4 regions of the Desulfovibrio sp. 1188_IL3213 genome follow, and region 2 is predicted to be linked to each of the others. Evidence: predicted binding sites of a transcription regulator. Region 2 holds the regulator's gene; each other region holds the start of a gene.

Region 1 (4,589 bases), on a different contig from region 2:
GAGCCGGAGAGGCGATTTCTATTGTGTCAAGATCTTCATTTTTCTCCAGCATGTCTTCTACGTTTATTTTTCCGCTCAGAACAAGGTTGGCGTGCTCAAGGTCAATGGATTTTTCCCATTTCCCGATGGCGACAGTGGCAACACAGTTTCCTATAAGGTTCACCACGGCGCGCATTTCGTTAAGAATGCGGTCAATGCCGATAACCAGGGTCATGCCCACAACCGGAATGATATTGGTGGCTGAAAGCGTAGCTGCCAGGGCAATGAGCGCCGCGCCCGCAACACCCGCGCCGCCCTTGGAGGTCAGCAGCAGGATAAGAAGCAGGGTAATCTGATGCTGCAGGTCCAGGTGGATATCCATAGCCTGGGCAATGAACGAGGCCGCCATGGTAAGATAGATGGCCGCACCATCAAGGTTGAAAGAATATCCCGTGGGAAAAACAAGGCCGACCACGGATTTTTTGATACCCAGAGCTTCCATTTTTTCCATGCTGCGGGGCAGAACGGCTTCAGTGCTGGCAGTGCCGAGAGTGATGAAGATTTCTTCCTTCATGTATTTGATAAGCTGCCAGATGTTGACGCCGGACATTTTGCAGATGAAGCCGAGCACGATAATGACAAACAGGGCGCTTGTGATGTAGAGGCAGGCCACGAGTTTGCCCAGAGAGGCAAGCGCGCCCACGCCGTATTTGCCGATAGTAAAGGTGATGGCCCCGAACGCGCCGATGGGCGCAAGCTTCATGATCAGGTTGACCACGCCCAGAAACGCGTTGCTGAAGCGGTCAAGCGTGCCAAGTATGGCCTGCTTGGGTTTGTCGCCCATGTGCGAAAGGCTCATGCCGAACAGCACAGAGAACAGCAGCACCTGCAAAAGATTGCCTTCTGCAAAAGCGCCCACCACACTATGGGGTATAATGCCCATAATGAATTCCTGTGTGGTTTGCTGTTTGGCCTGGGCAAATCTGCCCAGAGCCGAGGCATCCATGGTGGCGGGGTCTGCATGAATGCCCGCGCCGGGTTGAAAAACATGCACAACAATAAGACCAATAATCAAGGCCAGTGTTGTGACTATTTCAAAATAAAGCAGAGTTTTTCCGCCGACACGGCCAACAGCCTTGAGGCTGTCCATGCGAGCAATACCCACTGAAACAGTACAGAAAATGACCGGCGTAATGATCATCTTGATAAGGTTGATGAACGCGTCGCCGAGAGGTTTTAACTTGACTGCAATGTCAGGTTCGATAAAACCGAACGCAATGCCGAGGGCGATGCCCAGAAGCACCTTGAAATAAAGCGTAGAAAAAATTTTCTTTGACATGATTACCTCAGACACAAGTAGTGTATGGGGGGGCGCCACCGGCTTGCTGCACGGCATTAGTGGGCGAGCGCCCAGGGCCATAAGAGCTGGCGCCGGGTACAGACCGGCGCCAGCTCTTTATGGTTCTTACGCGCTTTCGTAAAGCCGGGTCATGATAAATTCACGGTGACCCAGGGCTTCAGCCGAGGTGTTGCGCCCGTTGCAGGTGCGGATGAGCATTTCAAGCAGCATGTCTCCCGCCTGATCCATGTTTATTTCCCGGCGCAGAAGGCCGGAAACGTCCACATCGATATGCTCGTTCATGGTGCGCACGGTGCGCGGGTTGGCCGAGAGCTTGATGACCGGCAGAATGGGGTTGCCGATGATGTTGCCCTGGCCGGTGGGGAAGAAGTGGGCCACAAAGCCCGAAGCGGCGCACAGGGTGACCATTTCGGCAGCAGCGGAAGAGGAGTCCATAAACCACAGGCCGGGACCGGTGGGGGATTCGGCCTTGTCGAGGCAGCCGATCACAGGAGCTTTGCGGCCGATCTTCTGGACGTTGCCCAGGGCTTTTTCCTCAATGGTGGTCAGGCCGCCCTCAATATTGCCCTTGGTGGGCTGGGAGTCACAGAGGTCGTCTGTTTTGTGGTCATCCACCACCTTGGCGTAGCGGTCAAAAAACGCCTTGAATTTGGCGCGCACTTCCTCATTGGCGCAACGCTCCATAACCAGGTGCTCGCCGCCGGTGATTTCAGTGGTTTCGCCAAACAGGGTGGTGGCCCCGGCTTCCCACAGCTTGTCAAAGGCGTTGCCGACGGTGGGGTTGGAAGCGATGCCGGATGTGGTGTCGGATTCGCCGCACTTGCAGGAAACCCACAGCTCGTCCACCGTACATTGAGTGCGCTGCAGCTCACTGGCGTAATGCACAAATTCCTTGGCCTTGAGGGAGGCGGCGCGGATGGTTTCCAGATCGCCGTGCTGCTCGATGCCAAAGCCCGCCACTGGCTTGCCGGTTTTGGCAATGCCGTCCACCACGCGCTGCGTCCACACCGGCTCAATGCCGATGACCACCACGGCTGCCACGTTGGGGTTGCAGCCCGTACCGATAAGGGTGCGGAAGTGCAGGTCGAGGTCTTCGCCGAATTGCAGGCGTCCGTAGGCGTGGGGCAGGGCCATGGTCCCCTTGATGTTGTTCGCTACAGCCTCGCAGGCGGCGTTGGAAAGGTCGTCCAGGGGCAGAATGATCACATGGTTGCGAATGCCCACACGTCCGTTTTCGCGGCGGTAGCCCATAAATGTCTTGTTCATCGGTTTACCACCTTTTGGTTTTGACGTTGTGTACATGCAGGTGTTCGCCGCGCTTGATGGGCTTGACGACCTTGCCGATATCCGTGCTGTACTTGATGATGGTGTCGCCTACCGCAAGGTCCTTGAGAGCGATCTTGTGACCGATGGGAATGTCGCTCAGGGTCTCGAATTCCAGTGTGGTGTCGCCATCCATCACCCAGCCGTTGAGCCGGTCGCCCTTTTTGACGCCTTCAACCACGACCACGCCAACGCTGTCGCCCGGCTCGTGCACCACAAAGTGGGTTGTCATACTGTTCTCCTTGGATAGTATGTTGGTAGTAGAACGAGATGTAATACACAAGCAATCTCTCTTATATGTGTTATCCGTTTTGTCGCATGGCTTTTGCGTTCCAATGCAGTTAAAAATATTGCATCTGGTATACGGTAAGACAGTATTTGCTTGTATTGCCCCAGTCTTGTTGAGCTATAAAGCAATGTGCGTGCCAGAGATGCCCTGAACGCGTTACCTGGTGCTATATAAGGATATTTTTTCACAAAACTGTTTGGCTGTTCAGTCTGCTTTGCTTAAATATGGGCAATAGCCTTGTTTTTTAGTCAAATGGGTGCCTATTATTGGGCAGGAGGAGAGTATGCCATACGAGCTTTCTGCCGGCGGCCTGAACAACCCGTCCCAGACAGTGGGTCAGGTGGTGCACCACCTGGCGCGGCTTGTTGTGGGAAAGATGGACCGTAATGCCTTTTTCCGCATGCTTGCAAAGCAGCTTAGTATTTTATTTCACTATGACCGCTTCTGCATCAATCTCTATGACGCGGAAAGAGAGTTTCTCAATCTGTTCACCGCGGCCGACGGCACGGTGGTGGAATCGCTCTCCAATACGCGCATTGCCCAGAACACGGTGGCGGGCCTGGCTATCGCCTCGCGCAAGCCCGTGGTCATCAATGATCTGACCAAGCATGACTTCGGCGACTCGCCCATGCCTCTTTCCACGGTGGGGCTGAATTCCACCATCGCCCTGCCTCTCATCGTCAACAGCGAGGTCATCGGCACGCTGCACGTGTCTTTTATGCAGCCGCCTGAAAATATCGTGCAGATTCTCAATGTGCTGCTGGAGCTGAGCCCCGTGCTGTCCACCTTTCTTTTTGCAGTGCTTTCCGAAGAACGCCTGGAGAAAGTGCGTGCGGCCCAGGCGGGCTCGGCCCGCAGTCCGGAAGCGGACCCCACCGGAAGCATCCTGCTGGCCGCCAGCCTGCTGGAAACGCCGGATATGAAAAAACTCATGGCGCTGGCCCGCAAGGTTGCCAAGCTGCACATTCCCGTCATGATTCTGGGCGAAACCGGCACGGGCAAAAGCATGCTGGCCCGCTGGCTGCATCTGCACAGCCCCAGGCGCAAGAACAGTTTTGTGAAGGTCAATTGCCCTTCCCTGCCTCCCACGCTTTTTGAAAGTGAAATGTTCGGCTACGCCAAAGGCGCGTTTACCGGGGCCACCAGCAAGCGGGTGGGGCGGGTGGAACTGGCCCAGGGAGGCACGCTTTTTCTGGACGAGATAGGCGAACTTGCGCCGGAGATGCAGAGCAAGCTTTTGCAGGTGCTGGAGGAAAACTCTTTTGAGCGTGTGGGCGAGGCCGCGCCCATCGGCGTGGATATGCGCGTCATGTCCGCCACCAATATTGACATGGCTGCGGCCATGAATCAGGGCCGTCTGCGTCGTGACCTGTATTATCGCCTCGGTTCGGTGGTTTTGCGCATGCCTCCCCTGCGGGAACGGAAAAACGACATCCCGTTGTTTGTGGAGCATTTTGTCAGGCAGTTTTCCCGAGAATACGAGATACACCCGCCCCGGCTTTCACGCCCGGTTATGGACGCCCTGCAGGAACATGTCTGGCCGGGAAATATACGTGAACTGCGCAATGTGGTGAGCCGCCTGCTGCTCCAGACCCTGGACGGGCAGATAACCGGCAGCTTTGTGGACGAGGCGCTGCA
Region 2 (5,099 bases):
AACTGCTTTCCATCGGCATCCAGCCCGACATTATCCTTTGCCGCTGCGAGCAAAGCATTCCTGAAGAACTGCGCCGCAAGATCGCCCTGTTCTGCAACGTTGATCAGGACGCCGTGTTCTCGTCGGTGGACGTGAACAATATCTACGAAGTGCCGCTTAAGTTCTATGCGGAAGGCTTTGATCAAAAAGTCGCCATCATGCTGCGCCTGCCCGCACGCAACGCCCAGCTTGACGCCTGGGAAAAGCTTGTGAGCGACAGCGACAACCCGCAGGGCAAGGTTACCGTCGCCATCGTGGGCAAGTATGTGGACCTTAAAGAAGCCTACAAGAGCCTGCACGAAGCCCTCATTCACGGCGGCGTCGCCAACCGGGTTCAGGTAGACCTGCGCTACGTCAACTCTGAAAATGTGGACGACGCCAACGCGGCCGAACACTTCAAGGGCTGCGACGGCATTCTGGTCCCCGGCGGCTTCGGCTATCGCGGCGTGGAAGGCAAAATCGCGGCCATCCGCTATGCGCGTGAAAACAGCATACCGTTTTTCGGCATCTGTCTCGGCATGCAGTGCGCGGTTATCGAATTTGCCCGTCATATGGCGGAAATGGCCGACGCCAACTCCGAAGAATTTGACCACCGTTCCAAGCACAAGGTCATTTACCTCATGACCGAATGGTACGACTTCCGCACCAGAAACGTGGAAAAACGCGACGCTGGCAGCGACAAGGGCGGCACCATGCGCCTTGGCTCCTACCCCTGCAAGGTCATGCCCGAGTCGCGCGCCTTTGAGGCGTACAAAACCGATCTGGTTGAAGAGCGCCACCGCCACCGCTATGAGTTCAACAATGAATTCAAGGAAGCCCTGGCGGAAAAAGGCATGATCTTCAGCGGAACCTCGCCCGACGGCTCCCTGGTGGAAATTGTAGAGCTGCCGGAACACCCCTGGTTCCTGGGCTGCCAGTTCCACCCCGAATTCAAATCCCGCCCCATGAATGCCCATCCGCTGTTCAGGGAGTTCATCGGCGCGGCCAAAAAGCACGCCAAAGTCTGATCCTCGGCGCAGGGCAAGAGGCAAAACCCCTTCTCCCATGTTTGCATATCTTCGCGCGGGCCTCTGGCCCGCGCTTTCATTTTATGACAAACCCACCACGGTACAACAAAGTGGAAACATTGTATTTTCAAAAATCTTCCCGGCATTGCTGCGCTCAAGCCAAAGTCACCGTCCCGCCAGGCAAACTTTGATCCAACTAGAGCAGATTAACTTTGAGAATGTACATTCTCAAAGTTTAAGGCACGCTCACTTCGGCGTTTAACCGCGCAGATAAACTGCGCTTACGCCTCCGTAGCGAACGTCTGCTTACGCAGCCGCCAGAGCAATTTCAAAGTGAAATTGCTCTAACCGAGCTTTCTGACTTTTGATAGTGCAACCTCTGGCTATTGCGTAATTTTTGCCACTATGGCACACTACTTGTAACCACAAGTATAAGGCTTCAGGATTTTTCAAGGCGGAAAACGCACATGGCACTGGAACTTCGACAGCAATTGAAACTGGCTCAGCAGCTGGTGATGACCCCGCAACTACAGCAGGCCATCAAGCTGCTTCAGCTCTCGCGTCTGGAGCTTCTGGAGACCGTGCAGCAGGAGATGCTGGAAAATCCTTTTCTTGAAGAATCGCACGGGGACGATCCGTCTCCGGATCATGTGGACGACCGGCGGGAAAACAGCGCGGAAGAAGCTTACGACAAGGAACTGGCAAAGGATGCCGACTGGGAGGATTACCTCGGAGAATTCGCCAGTACCCCCCGCCTTGTGCAGCCACGCGAATTTGAATCCGCAGAAGACATCTCCCCCCTCGAAGCCCGCTACTCCGCCAAACCTACCCTTGAAGGGCATCTGCTCTGGCAGCTCCGCCTTTCATCCCTTACCGATGCCCAGAAAGATATTGGCGAAGTGATCATCGGCAACCTCTCTTCCGCGGGCTACCTGCAAGCCAGCATTGAGGAAGTGGCCCAGATGGCCCAGGCGGAACCGGCCGAGGCTCTGGACGTGCTTGAACGGGTGCAGATGTTTGACCCCGTGGGCGTGGCCGCCCGCGACGCCCGCGAGTGCCTGCTGGTGCAGATCAAAAGCCTCAGGTACGACCGCGATCCCATTTTGCTTGAGCTTGTGAACGCGCACCTTGAAGACCTTGAAGCCAAGCGCTACAAGCCCCTGCTGCGCAAGTTCAGGCTGGACATGGATGAGCTGAAGGAATACCTCGACATCATCCAGAGCCTTGATCCCCTGCCCGGAGCCAGCTTCGGCGGCGGCGAACCGGCCTATGTAAGCCCGGATGTCTTCGTGTACAAAATGGGTGGTGAGTTTATCATCCTGCTCAATGAAGACGGCCTGCCGCAACTGCAGCTTTCCAACCTGACCCAGATGGACATGGGTGCCGCTTCGGATAAGGAAAAAGAATACTGTACGGAAAAAATGCGCGCGGCCACATGGCTGATCAAAAGTCTGTACCAGCGCCAGCGCACGCTGTACAAGGTAATGGAAAGCATCGTGCGGCATCAGCAGCCCTTTTTTGAAGAAGGCGTCACACGGCTTGCCCCCCTTATTCTCAAGGACATTGCCGACGACATCAGCATGCACGAGTCTACGGTAAGCCGCATCACCACCAATAAATACGTGGCTACGCCACATGGCATTTTCGAACTCAAATTTTTCTTCAACAGCGGGCTTGAACTTGATGACGGAAGCCAGGTCGGCTCTGAAAGCGTCAAAGCCCTCATTAAAAAATTCATTGCTGATGAAGACACAAAGTCGCCCCTCAGCGATGAACGCATCGGCGAAATGCTCAAGGAACGCCTCAAGGTCAATATTGCCCGGCGAACCGTGGCTAAATACCGTACTGCCCTTGACATACCCTCATCCTCCAGGCGCAAGGAGCATTTCTGATCTTTCCGCCGCGTCCCGGAACCCCGGTTCCTGCCGCCGCAAAGGCACATGACGCGCAAGATTGCGAAAAAGGCTTACACCGTCGCTTTTCGCTGCCCGCCCAAGGGCGGGGCCTCGCGGTTGCCATGCCGGAAACCGCCATCACAAGGAGGATTATATGAATATCTCTTTTGCCTTCAAAAACTTTGAAGCCTCCGACCATCTTAAAAAATATGCCCGCCGCCGCATGGAAAAGCTTGGGCGTTTTTTCGGCAAGTCCGCCGGTCTTGAAGTTACCGTCGTGCTGACCGTAGATAAATTCCGCCACCGCTGCGAAGTTACCGTTGTGGGGGAAGGGCTGCACATCAACGCCACTGAACAGACCACCGACATGTACGCTGCCATTGACCTTGTGACAGACAAGGTCGAAGCTCAGATCAAGCGTCAGGTTTCACGGGTCAAAACCCAGCGCCGTCAGGCGCGCAGCGCCGATGTTGATGTGTACACATACAATATCGAGGCAGAAGCCGAAGCCCCGCAACCTGTGGAAGGCACAGACCGCCTGGCGGCCAAGCCCCTGCACCTTGACGAGGCTCTCATGCAGCTTGACTCTATCGGCAGTGAGTTTCTGGTCTTTTTTAACGCTGAAAACGGTCGCATCAACGTCGTATACCGCACCCGCACAAGCGGTTATGCGCTGATTGACCCTGTTTTATAACACGCCTGTTCCGGGCCGCCCAAAAACACCGTTGCCTGGGCGGCCCGGGAATTTCAGGGGGAACCATGAGCACCGCCGCACATCAGCGCCCCGAAGGGCCGGTGATTGAAACCGTTGCCGCCGGGCCGCCCGTAGCCGTGTGCATTGTCACCGGCCTTTCCGGTGCGGGCAAAAGTACGGCCCTCAAGGTTTTTGAAGACATGGGCCATTTTGTGGTGGACGGCCTGCCCGCAAGCCTTGCCCCTGAAATGGTGGACATGATGTCCCGCCCCTCCATGAGCCATTTCAAAGGCATCGCCCTTGGCATGGACCTGCGGCAAAGCAACTTTCTGGATGAAATCAACGAAGCCCTGTCCGACCTTGCAGCCGTAAACATACGGCCCATGCTTCTTTTTATGGAGTGCGACGCGCAGGAACTTATACGTCGCTACGCCACAACCCGTCGCCCGCACCCTCTGGAACGTGAAGGCATGGGCCTTGAGGCTTCGCTGTTGTCGGAACGTAACAGCCTGAGCCCCCTGCGCGAAATGGCCGACCTGGTTATTGATACCTCGCGTTTTTCCATTCACGACCTGCGCCGCGCCATACAAAAGCGCTGGAGCGACAGCAAAAGCAAGCTGCGGGCCATCAGGGTCAACGTTATTTCTTTTGGTTTCAAATACGGCGTCCCGCGTGAGGCAGATTTTGTTTTTGACCTGCGTTTTCTCACCAATCCCTATTTTGTGGAAGAGCTGCGGCCCATGTGCGGCAAAGACAGAGAAGTGGCGCAATATGTTTTTGAACAACCCCACGCGCGCGAATTTTGCGTCAAACTCATAGACCTGCTGCTGTTCATTCTGCCGCTGATGGAGACTGAAGGCCGCTACCGCGTTACCATTGCCGTGGGCTGTACGGGCGGCCGCCACCGCTCGGTCGCCATGGCCGAAGAGGTGACCCTGGCCCTGCGGCAGGCTGATTATCCGGTAACTCTGGAACACCGACACCTTGAACTTGGCTGAAAAAATTGGCAGACTCTGCGCCAAGAGGAACGCCATGAAGGACGAAAGCAAGAAGACGCAGGTGGGAATTATTGTTGTCGCTCATGCCGATTACGGCTCGGCCATGCTGCGCACCGCCGAATTCATCCTTGGCCCGCAGAGCGACTGCAGTTCTATCAGCGTGGATGTGGGACAGGAAGTTGCCGAAACCGTGCGGCGGCTCAATGATGCCGCCCAGCGGCTGGACAAGGGCGCGGGCGTCATCATCCTTACCGACATGTTTGGTGGAACCCCCACCAACCTGGCCCTTTCCCTGCTGGCGACCCACAAGGTCGAAGTGGTAACCGGGGCCAACCTGCCAATGTTGCTCAAGGTTTTCAGCGCTCGCGAAAAAAGCCTTGAGGAACTCGCCCAACTTGCGGGCGAGGCCGGTTCCAAGGGCATTGTGGTTGCCGGAAACATGCTGCGTAACAAGACGCGAACTAAA
Region 3 (5,099 bases), on a different contig from region 2:
CTTGCGCCATTTTCTATGGCCCAGTCCTTCATGGCATTGGCAACCACATCGGCAATGTCCGGATTCAGCCGTTCGCCATCGCGAATGGTCTTGACCAGCTTGCTGTAGACATCCTTGGGCAGGCGCTTGCGCATGGTGGAAAGACCAAAAACATAACGGCCAAAGTTGTCTTCCACGCGGCAGGCGGGTCCTTCCCTGTGAGCGGGAACCACAGGCGCGGTATTTATAGCCATGAATAAAGCTTTTTTGCGGGTGGAACTCATGCCTTTACTCCTTTCAGTTGGACAGGTGAATCTTGCCGTCAAACTTCCGGCCTAGAGGGCCGCATCGCCGCGTTGGCCTGTGCGGATGCGCACGGCATCATCCACATGGCTGATAAAAATCTTTCCGTCCCCTACCTGCCCCGTGCGGGCAGTAAGCATTACCGCGTCCACTGCCGACTCAAGCATGGCGTCATGCAAAACCACTTCAATCTTTATCTTGGGCAGGCAGTCCACCTGCATGATGGAGCCACGGTACACTTCAGTGTGGCCGCGTTGCCGTCCAAAGCCCTTTATTTCCGTGTAATTCATCCCGTGAATGCCCAACTCTGAAAGCACATCCCTGACTTTTTCAAACATGCCGGGACGGATAATTATTTCGAGTTTTTTCATGGCGCTGCCTCTCCCGGATTACAGATTATAGCCACGTTCATTGTGTTCACCGAGATCAAGGCCGCTGTATTCCTCCTCGGGAGCAACCCGCAATCCGACCACGGCATCCACAAGGCGAACGATGATGCGGGTGGCAACGTAAACAAACGCCCAGGTTCCTGCGATGGACACAAGCTGTATCCACACCTGCTCGGGATTGCCGTAAAAAAGACCGTCCACGCCGTTGACCGCCGCACTGGCGAACAAGCCTGTAGCCAGCGCGCCCCAGGTTCCGCCAAGGCCGTGTATGCCCACAACGTCAAGGGCATCGTCATAACCGCACCGGCTCTTCAGCAACACGCCGCCGTAACACACCATTCCGCCTATAAATCCTATGAGCATGGCTGGCAGCACCTCCACAAAGCCCGCACCCGGGGTGATTGCCACAAGCCCTGCCAGAGCGCCGGAAATCGCTCCCAGACTGGTAGGCTTGCCCGTGTGCTTCCATTCAATGATTATCCAGCCAAGAATGCCGCAGGCCGCTGCCATGTGCGTGGTGACCAGCGCCTGCCCCGCAAGAGTTCCCGCAGCCAGAGCACTGCCGGCGTTAAAGCCGAACCAGCCGAACCAGAGGATACCGCCGCCAAGAAGCGTTAACGGCAGATTGTGCGGAGCATGGCTTGATCCGGTTGAAATTCTGGGTCCCAAAGCCTGGGCGCAGGCAAGCGCCGCGGCTCCTGAAGACATGTGCACCACTGCGCCACCGGCAAAGTCCAGAGCGCCCATGCGGCCCATCCATCCACCGCCCCACACCCAATGGGCCACGGGGGCATACACAAAAACGAGCCACAAGGCAGAGAAAAGCAGCATGGCGGAAAAACGCATACGTTCGGCATAGGCTCCCGAAATCAAGGCCACGGTGAGCACGGCGAACATGCACTGAAAGCCCATAAAGACCGTATGCGGCAACTGCGGGGCCATTGGGGCGGGACTGCCGTTTACCCCGTTGAGCAGGGCAAACCTGAAATTTCCCACCAGGCCGCCCACATCATCGCCAAAGGCCAGCGTGTAGCCCACAAGCGCCCAAAGCACGGAAACAAGCCCAAGACAGGCGTAACTGTACATATGGGTTGAAAGAACATTGCTCGCGCGGACAAGGCCGCCATAAAACAGGGCCAAAGCCGGAAGCATGAGCATGACCATGGCGGCGCAGATAATGACAAAGGCAGTATCAGGGGTATTCATAGAGCGTCCTTGATCATTACGCACAAGAGGTGCGTGTTGCTGAATTTCTTCAGCGGCCCGGCGCCGGATCCGCAGCAACGATACAATATCGCTGCCTGTCCCCCTAAAAGCATTAACTGTGCCAAGGCAAATGCAGGGAGGAGATCATTTGCAATGCTCTGATATTGAAGGATATTTATTTTATGGTATTGTGACTGGCTGTGGTGGCTGGTTGAAAAAATATGAAATTTTTTACGTTTTTGTAGAAAAAAAGACATGTGAGCACAGTGAAAACCGTGCTATTGGAAAAATTTAAATTTAAATAAATTATATCAATATATTATAATTTTATACATTTTTGTTGCTTTTCATGTCCGATTTGCTTTTTTGCGCATCAAAATCATTATAATGATATATAATAAATAGATTTTTTATTAAAAGCACCCCATAAAGAACAAGGGCATAAAACTACAAATCTGTAATTTTATGCCCTTTATAGTCTTTTGAGACAATATGGCAGCAGAAACGACACCACACTATGAACGGTTATGCTTGGGACGAAATTCCTTGTAGCTGATATCATACTTTTTCATGCGCAGGGCCATAATCCGCTCCGTAAGGCCAAGGCTCGCAGCGGCCTTGCCCATTTGCCCCTGGCTGAACTCCAGCGCTTCCACGATGGAGGCCCGTTCAAGCTCATCCAGCTGGTCCTGAAGGCTGCCGGAAAAGCCCGGGCGCGCGGCACAGGCGTTTTCTCCATTCATGCCGGCGCAGTGCGCGCCATGCAAAGCCGGGGGCAGGTGCTGCGGCAGCACAAGACCTTCACGGCCCAAAAGCAACACCGCCCTTTCCATGACGTTTTCCAGTTCACGAATATTTCCGGGCCAGGCATATCGTTGCAACATGTCCATCACAGCCAGGGAAAGGCGCACATTTTCCCGTCCATTGGCCTGGGCGAATTTTCGGATAAAATGGTTGGCAAGCGGAAGTATGTCTTCAGGGCGGCCGCGCAGCGGAGGCAGGTAGATGGGAAACACGTTCAAGCGATAAAAAAGGTCGCGGCGGAAACTTTCCTTGGCGACCATGTGTTCAAGGTTTCTGTTGGTGGCAGTAATAAAACGCACGTCCACATAGTGCGTATCCATACCACCCAGGCGCTCAAAAGCGCGTTCCTGCAAGACACGCAAAAGCTTGGCCTGGGTCATGAGCGACAACTCGCCCACCTCATCCAGAAACAGGGTACCACCGTGGGCCAGTTCAAACCGCCCCTTGCGCGTGGCGCTGGCCCCGGTAAATGCCCCGCGTTCATGACCAAACAGTTCGCTCTCTATGAGGTTTTCCGGCAAGGCCGCGCAATTGAGCGAGATGAATGGCTTGCCGGCACGGGCGCTGCCGGCGTGAATGGCACGGGCGGCAAGCTCTTTGCCCGTGCCTGATTCACCCTGAAGAAAAACGGTTGTCACTGAAGGAGCCACCTGGGCTATCTGGGCATAAACCTTTTGCATTCCTTCGGAATTACCCACAAAGCCTCTGGGCCGCAGAGGGGAGGAAGTTTCTTCGTCCATACGCCCCTGACTTTCCAGCGCGGCATGGCCAAGCAGTGTGGACACTATGGTCAGAAGGCGCATTTCATCTTCCAGGGTAGCATCGTCCACCAACAGATGATCCACGGAAAGAGCGCCCACCACCTGATCGTTGAGGCGAATGGGCACACATATGAAAGAAATGCCTTCCTTGTTCAAATCGCGCGAACGGGTACGGTTCAAAAACAGCGGCTCTTCAGACACATTGGAGATGTACATGGGTCGCCCGCTCTCAATGACCCTGCCCGTAATGCCTTCACCGCGCACATAGCGGCCACGGCGCAACTCTGCGGGCTTCAGCCCATAACCTGCCTCAGTGCGTATTTCTCCGGTATGCGGCGAAATGAGGGTTATGGCCCCGCGCATCATGTGCAGCTGCCGAGCCATAAGTTTTAGCGCCTTATCCAGAGCCTGAGTCAAATCTGTCGTAAAATTCATGATCTGCGCAAGCTCATATAAAAGGCTGAGCTGTTGCTCATGAAGCTTATTGGCATTTTCATGAACAAGATTTGTCTGCTGCATAATTTCTTGCCTGAATAAAATAGGTTTGTTCACTCTGGTCGGTATACTCCAGCAGCGCCGGGCATGCAATGCGTAGAACCCCTGCGCCAGACCGCATGGAGAGCGCATATGCCGGGAGCCGTACTTCCCGTTTTTCCGCTTGCCGGACAGCGGCACGCACGCATGCATGCATGGATGAATGGCCCGTTCTGCGATTTTTTCCAGCACGAGGGGCGATCGGCAGTTCGCAGGACAGGGTCCGACTGTCGCCCTGCACCCTGCCCCAGCGCGGCAACAGGCGCCTTTCACAGATAAACAAGGGGATTGAACGTAATCCGTTCAACCCCCTTGCTGCAAGGCTATTAAACCCGGCACTGCTATGAGCTAGGCATTGGCCCGGCCAATGCAGAAATAGGCGAAGCCGCGCTCGGCCATGGCAGAAGGCGAATACAGATTACGCCCGTCAAACAGCAGGGGGGCTGTGAGCAGCCCGCGAACCTTTTCAAAGTCGGGATTGCGGAACTGGTTCCATTCCGTCACAACCATAAGTCCCTGTGCTCCCTGGCAGGCCGCGTACTGATCGTCCACGATCTCCACCAGCTTGTTGTCCGCAAAAATATTCCGGGCATTGTCAGCGGCAACAGGGTCAAACGCACGAATTTTCATGCCCTTGGCCGTCAGCTCATTAATAATGGTAATGGAGGCGGCTTCGCGCATGTCGTCGGTATTGGCCTTGAAAGCCAATCCCCACATGGTCAGGGTTTTGCCAGCCACGCCGCCCTGAGGCGCAAAATACCCTTCCACACGGGCAGCCATGTATTTTTTCTGCCTGGCGTTGACGGCTTCAACCGCGTTAAGCAGCCTTGGCTCGACACCGGCGCTTTCCGCAGTGCGGATAAGGGCCTTCACGTCTTTGGGGAAGCACGAACCGCCGTACCCCACGCCGGGGTAAATGAACTGATAGCCGATGCGAGAATCCGAGCCGATGCCCGTGCGCACATCGCGCACATCCGCGCCCACCTGTTCACATATGGTGGCAATTTCATTAATGAATGAAATTTTTGTGGCGAGCATGCAGTTGGCCGCATACTTGGTCATCTCTGCGCTGCGCACGCCCATGACAATGATTTTGTCCCGCGTACGGGCAAAAGGCGAATAA
Region 4 (5,099 bases), on a different contig from region 2:
GACCGGAAAGGGCCACCACGTTGCCCGGCAGCATCTCAAGCGTGCTTGAGCCGGAACGCATCAGGCCCTGCAGCCCGTCTACCAGGCCCAGCAGGGCCACGGCCAGCAGCAGGGCGCACACCGTACCCAGGCGGCGCTGGCGGCGGCGGATATTTTGGCAGGCATCCCAGGTGTCGGCGTCAAGAAGAGTCTGCATGGATGAATCGTATCCTCTGAAAGTGCTGGCGGCAATCATGGCAATACCTCTGTTAGAGCATTCCAACTTTGGGATGTGAAATCTCAAAGTTTTTATAACGTTCACTTCGGCGCCTTACTGCACCCTCAGGCAGTGGTGCAGTCTTTTTCGCAAGCTCCTGAACCGGAGGCTGAAGCTGCGTTGCGCCTTGGTAGCGGACGTCTGCTCACGCAGCCGTCAGGCAGTTTCAAAGCAAAATTGTCTAGCGCTGCTGCACCAGTTGCGAACCCCTTACCTGCTCAAGCACCCGCCAGCTCACCAGCGACAGGCCCATGCGCGGCAAATGCACCATGCTTTGGCCTTCGGCGGGAAAGCGCCGCCGCACCATGCGTGTAAGCCAGAAGGCCCCGGCCCACAGAGGAACCGTTATACCGAAAAACCATGCGCAAAACGTCAGCTCGGCCGCGTCAAAACTGCGTGAAGACTGGTACATGGCTACAAAAACCGCGGCCACCATAAGCGCGTTGGCCGTGATACGGATGCAACTGATATAAAGGTGCTGCTTGTAGCTGTTCATGCTGTTCTCCAGAAAATCTTTTATACCGGGGCGGGCAGTGCCGCCCCGGTATTCTTGATGCCGATATGGTCTACTTGCTGAATATATTGGTCTTGGTCACGTTCATGATGCGTATGGCCTGATTCTTGTCCGCGTTTCGGTACGCGATGCGCATTTCGTTACCGGCAGCCCACACATAGGGGGGCAGGTCTATATCGCCTGCGGGAACCTTGAAGGTAATCAGGGAGCTCAGGCGGTTGGAATACACGGTGACCGTCTGCTGTTCCTTGTCAACAACGGGGAAGGTCTTGCCCGCAACCTTGGGATGCTTGGGGCGTATATTCTTTTCCACATCCATAAACTGCACGGGAATTTCGCGCACGGTCTTGGTTTCGGGATCGAATACAAGCACCGTATTCTTTTCCAGGTCGATCATGAGGCGTCCACCCACTTCAGGCGGCGGTCCCATTTCGCTGGGAATGGTCGGCAGCTTGAATGTGTGTACGCCACCGCTGTAATGCGGGTTGAACTGATCGTGAGTAACGTCAACCACGATGGTCAGGGTTTTGGCTTCGGGGTTGAAGGCCACACAGCGGCCCTGCTCCACCCCGCCCTCGAAGTCGCAGGCGGTGAGGAAAGTGGAAAGTCCAAGCACCAGCATAAGCAGCAAACTACGAATCTTCATGATGTCCCTCCTAGCTGTTCGCTGCCCGCATCTTCTTGGCGGCCAATTCCGCCTTGGCGCCCTGCACCATCTTCACCGCGATGTAGATGGAAATGGCACTTACGAAACCAAGAACTTCAACAGTGGCAAGGGGGCCAAGCAGCCAGCCCCATGCAGGGAATTCCGCCTGCAGAAGCTTCAGAATAACAGACATGAGGCAGCCCAGAACGGCCAGGCCGAAAACGAAACGAATGCCGTAACCCTTGACGTACTTGGTCGCCACAACGCCTATCTGCGCGCCGATGGCAGCGCCGCACAGCATGATGAGCGCGGCCAGGAGTTCCACGCGGCCCTTGTACGCGTAGGACGCCGTGCCGTACAGGCCGGAGATGGCAACTTCAAAGAGGTCCGTACCCACTGCCAGATGGGTGGGGCAGCCCACAAGATAGACAAGAGCGGGCATACGGATGAGACCGCCGCCGATACCGAGTATGCCTGCCAGCCAGCCGGTGAAGAGACTGACGGTGATAGGCAGCCACGCGGAGCAGGTGATGTTGGCATGCTTGTAATGGACAACGGGAGGTATCCTTATGGCCTGAAGACGAGAGGCCCAGTCAATGCCGACGGCGGCGGCGTCCAGTTCCTTATGTTGCGCCTTGGCTTCACGTTCCTTGCGACGGCGCACGGCGGCGTCATGAAACACCAGCCATGCAATGGATATGAGCAGCACCACGTAGAGCCAGCGCACAACCTTGTCCACCGAGCCGATGCGCTCAAGCCACATGACCATCTGCGCGCCGATTTCAACGCCGATGACCGTACCGATAAGCATGGTGATGCCCAGGGCGTAGTCCACGTTGCCGAACTTGCCGTGCCGCATGGTTGAGATAAGCGATTTACCAGCCATTTGCGCCACGTCTGTTCCGATGGCGAACGCCATGGGAAAGCCCAGAATATTCAGGCCGGGGGTAACCATCCACGCGCCGCCCAGGCCGAAGAAACCGCCGATAATGCCCACGCCGAAACCAAGAATGATAAGCCCCGGCCAGAAAATGTACACGCCGGAGATGGGCATCAAGATATACAGCCAATCCATATGCGCCTCCTTACTTTTCGGCCAGTTCGCGGTGCTTGAGGTCAATGCCGATGTGCGACATCACGAGGTCGGCCAGCCAGCCAAGGATGCAGCCCACAATGGGAATGATGAGCATGGTCAGGATGGCGAAAAAGAAATGACTCTCATTGTACATTTCCGCCCACCAGTACAGGATGCCGTCCAGCTTGCGGGTATCGGCCACAATTACCACCGCCGAAGCCTTGCCCCCGGCAGCCAGAGCCAGGCCGGGCATGGCGGCCAGCATGAGCGCGCAGCCCGCCAGCCAGGTCATAAGCGTGCGCATCTTCTTCATAAGAACCCTCCACTCTGTTTGAGATCCTTTGGACTCTCTTTCGGCAGTACCCCCACCGGGCCATGCCGACTGTCACGCAGTGAATGTGAAAAAGATAGCAACCACCGTGCCATTGCGTAATAATTGCCGTATTTTGCCGATTTTTTCTCATTTTTGCGCGAAAAAACTTGCCAGATTTTCGCGAGGTGCCTATAGTGGACACAAAGATTGCGCTTTTTTGCGCAACCAAGCCCAGGAGGAACAATGCGCTTCTACAGAACGCTTCCCGGCGGAAGCACCCTGGATGTCACCTCCTTCTTCATGAACCGCAGCCTTGTCAGCCGCATGCTCATGCTGGGGCTGCCTCTGCTGACTCTCGTGCTGCTGCTTATCTTTCTGACAACCAGCAGCAGCATTGAACACATCATAAACCGCGCAATAGCGCGCAACGCGCAACTTCAGGCCCAGGCCATGAGCCTGGCCCTGGAACATGCCCTGGCCGAAACGCGCAACCAGTTGCTGATACTGGCCGCAGGCTCTATGGAGCCGCAGGACATGGCCCGCAGAATGGAATTTCGCGCCAAGACCGATGGCCTTCAATATCGCGAAGTGGCCTATGTGGGGCTGACCCCTGAAAGCCGCTACCTGTTGCTGAACCACGAAGGGAGCATCATCAATATCCCCATGCAGGTGGCTCTCGACAGCCCCGCAAGCCCTTTCCATAACCTGGGGGGCGACCAGCGCCCCGGTTACGTCAATGTGGGGCAGCCTCTGGAAGCCGTGTATTCCATGGTTCCGGTCGACAAATCCCTGCAAAACGTTTCACTGCATGTGTTGCGTTTTTTTACCGCCCTGCATGACAAAAACGGGAACTTCCAGGGCTACCTGCTGCTGTCGCTGGATATGAAGGATCTGCGGAACATCGTATCGCGCTATTCCTCGCCCAACGCCCCCATCGCCGCATCCGGCACGGACACGCGCGTGCGCAGTCTGTTTTTCGACCGTGAGGGCTGGATGATCTTTCAGTCTGAAGTGCCCGATGCGGCTCTTGCGGGCAAAAGCCTGGGCAATGATGCGGTTCGGGCGGGCTTTTGGGGCGACTACGGGCGGCCCGGCTTCAGCATGGCTTTTCGTCCCAGCCCGGAACACATCAACTACTGGAGCATGGTGGCCGAGGTGCAGGGAGGGCATGCCGGACAACTGCCCATGACAGAAAGCAGCACCATATGGAGCAACGGACAGATGCGCGTGGAGCGCGTAAGCTATGTTCCCGTCGGCTTCAATCCCGGCTCCGGCGGCGAGCCTGTGGTGCTCGGCGGGCTGGCCGTTCTGGATACCAGCTTCACCACCACGCGCACCGGCATGCAGATCATGGGCATCTACGCAGTCAGCTTTATGGGGGGCATGGTTCTTCTGGCCCTGAGCCTCTGGTGGCTGGCGCGCCAGATGGGCAAATCGCTCAATGTCATGTCCGGCGATCTACGCAACCGCAATATTCTGGGCAATGATGACGACCTTGACCTGCCGCAGCTGCCTCTGGAAATGGAGCGCATCAAGAACAGCATCAACGCCCTTCTGAAACGTTTGCGCCAGGCCAAGGAAGAACGCCGCAGCCACGAGGCCCTTCAGGACGCCCAGTGGCAGCGCGAGCCAGCCTCCGACCTGCCGCACCCCGAAGACCTCCCCGCCAGCGGCCTTGTGGGCACGTCACCGGCCATGCAGACGCTGTATGACCAGGTACGCAAGGCATCGCAGGTTCTGGCGGATGTGCTGGTGGTGGGCGAAACCGGCACCGGCAAAGAACTGGTGTCGGAAGCCATCCACCGTCTGAGCGCCCGCGCTTCAGGACCGTTCATCACCATCAACTGCGGCGCGCTGGACGAAAACCTGCTTATGGACACCCTGTTCGGCCACGTAAAGGGCGCTTTTACCGAGGCCAGGCAGCCTCGCAAGGGGGCATTTCTGGCCGCCGAGGGCGGAACCCTCATGCTGGATGAAATAGGCAATGCCGCGCCCAAGGTGCAGCAGGCGCTGCTGCGGGCCTTGTCCACGCGGCGCATCCGTCCCCTGGGCAGCGATCAGGAAGTGCCTTTTGATACCCGCATTATCGCCGCCACCAATGCCTCCCTTCCCGACGAAGCACGCGACGGATCCTTCCGCGAAGATCTTTATTATCGTCTGGCCGTCATAACCATCCACACCCCTCCCCTGCGGGAAAGAAAAACCGACATCCCCTCCCTGACAGTCTACTTTCTGACCGAGGCCGTAAAAGCGCGCGCCAAGGCGGCAGAGATGGACGCCGAAACACAGGCGGAA

The links. The regulator sigma-54, encoded in region 2, starts transcription at its own class of promoters, with help from an activator protein. The targets are predictions, from matches to a motif close to CTGGCACGGNNNNTGCTT.
Region 1: V6C16_RS07965 (UxaA family hydrolase) is a predicted target of sigma-54. The motif match lies at 3,074-3,091, and genes of this name have one in related genera.
Region 3: V6C16_RS00205 (ammonium transporter) is a predicted target of sigma-54. The motif match lies at 1,985-2,002, and genes of this name have one in related genera.
Region 4: V6C16_RS06940 (DVU0150 family protein) is a predicted target of sigma-54. The motif match lies at 2,900-2,917, and genes of this name have one in related genera.

Annotation. Positions count from the first base shown of each region.
Region 1 covers NZ_JBAIYR010000165.1:263-4,851, forward strand. Annotated here, with positions in the region: gene dctA (C4-dicarboxylate transporter DctA) at 1-1,318, opposite strand, end outside; gene V6C16_RS07960 (UxaA family hydrolase) at 1,445-2,605, opposite strand; gene V6C16_RS07965 (UxaA family hydrolase) at 2,610-2,894, opposite strand; partial or broken gene V6C16_RS07970 (sigma-54-dependent Fis family transcriptional regulator) at 3,235-4,589, shown strand, end outside.
Region 2 covers NZ_JBAIYR010000036.1:3,418-8,516, reverse strand. Annotated here, with positions in the region: gene V6C16_RS03575 (CTP synthase) at 1-1,046, shown strand, start outside; gene rpoN (RNA polymerase factor sigma-54) at 1,514-2,938, shown strand; gene hpf (ribosome hibernation-promoting factor, HPF/YfiA family) at 3,096-3,635, shown strand; gene rapZ (RNase adapter RapZ) at 3,701-4,633, shown strand; gene V6C16_RS03555 (PTS sugar transporter subunit IIA) at 4,668-5,099, shown strand, end outside.
Region 3 covers NZ_JBAIYR010000001.1:47,210-52,308, forward strand. Annotated here, with positions in the region: gene V6C16_RS00195 (glutamine synthetase III family protein) at 1-263, opposite strand, end outside; gene V6C16_RS00200 (P-II family nitrogen regulator) at 315-653, opposite strand; gene V6C16_RS00205 (ammonium transporter) at 672-1,877, opposite strand; gene V6C16_RS00210 (hypothetical protein) at 2,026-2,172, shown strand; gene V6C16_RS00215 (sigma-54 interaction domain-containing protein) at 2,393-3,961, opposite strand; gene V6C16_RS00220 (UDP-glucose dehydrogenase family protein) at 4,325-5,099, opposite strand, start outside.
Region 4 covers NZ_JBAIYR010000127.1:428-5,526, reverse strand. Annotated here, with positions in the region: partial or broken gene V6C16_RS06960 (hypothetical protein) at 1-196, opposite strand, end outside; gene V6C16_RS06955 (hypothetical protein) at 438-752, opposite strand; gene V6C16_RS06950 (DUF4881 domain-containing protein) at 823-1,416, opposite strand; gene V6C16_RS06945 (sulfite exporter TauE/SafE family protein) at 1,427-2,491, opposite strand; gene V6C16_RS06940 (DVU0150 family protein) at 2,502-2,804, opposite strand; partial or broken gene V6C16_RS06935 (sigma 54-interacting transcriptional regulator) at 3,048-5,099, shown strand, end outside.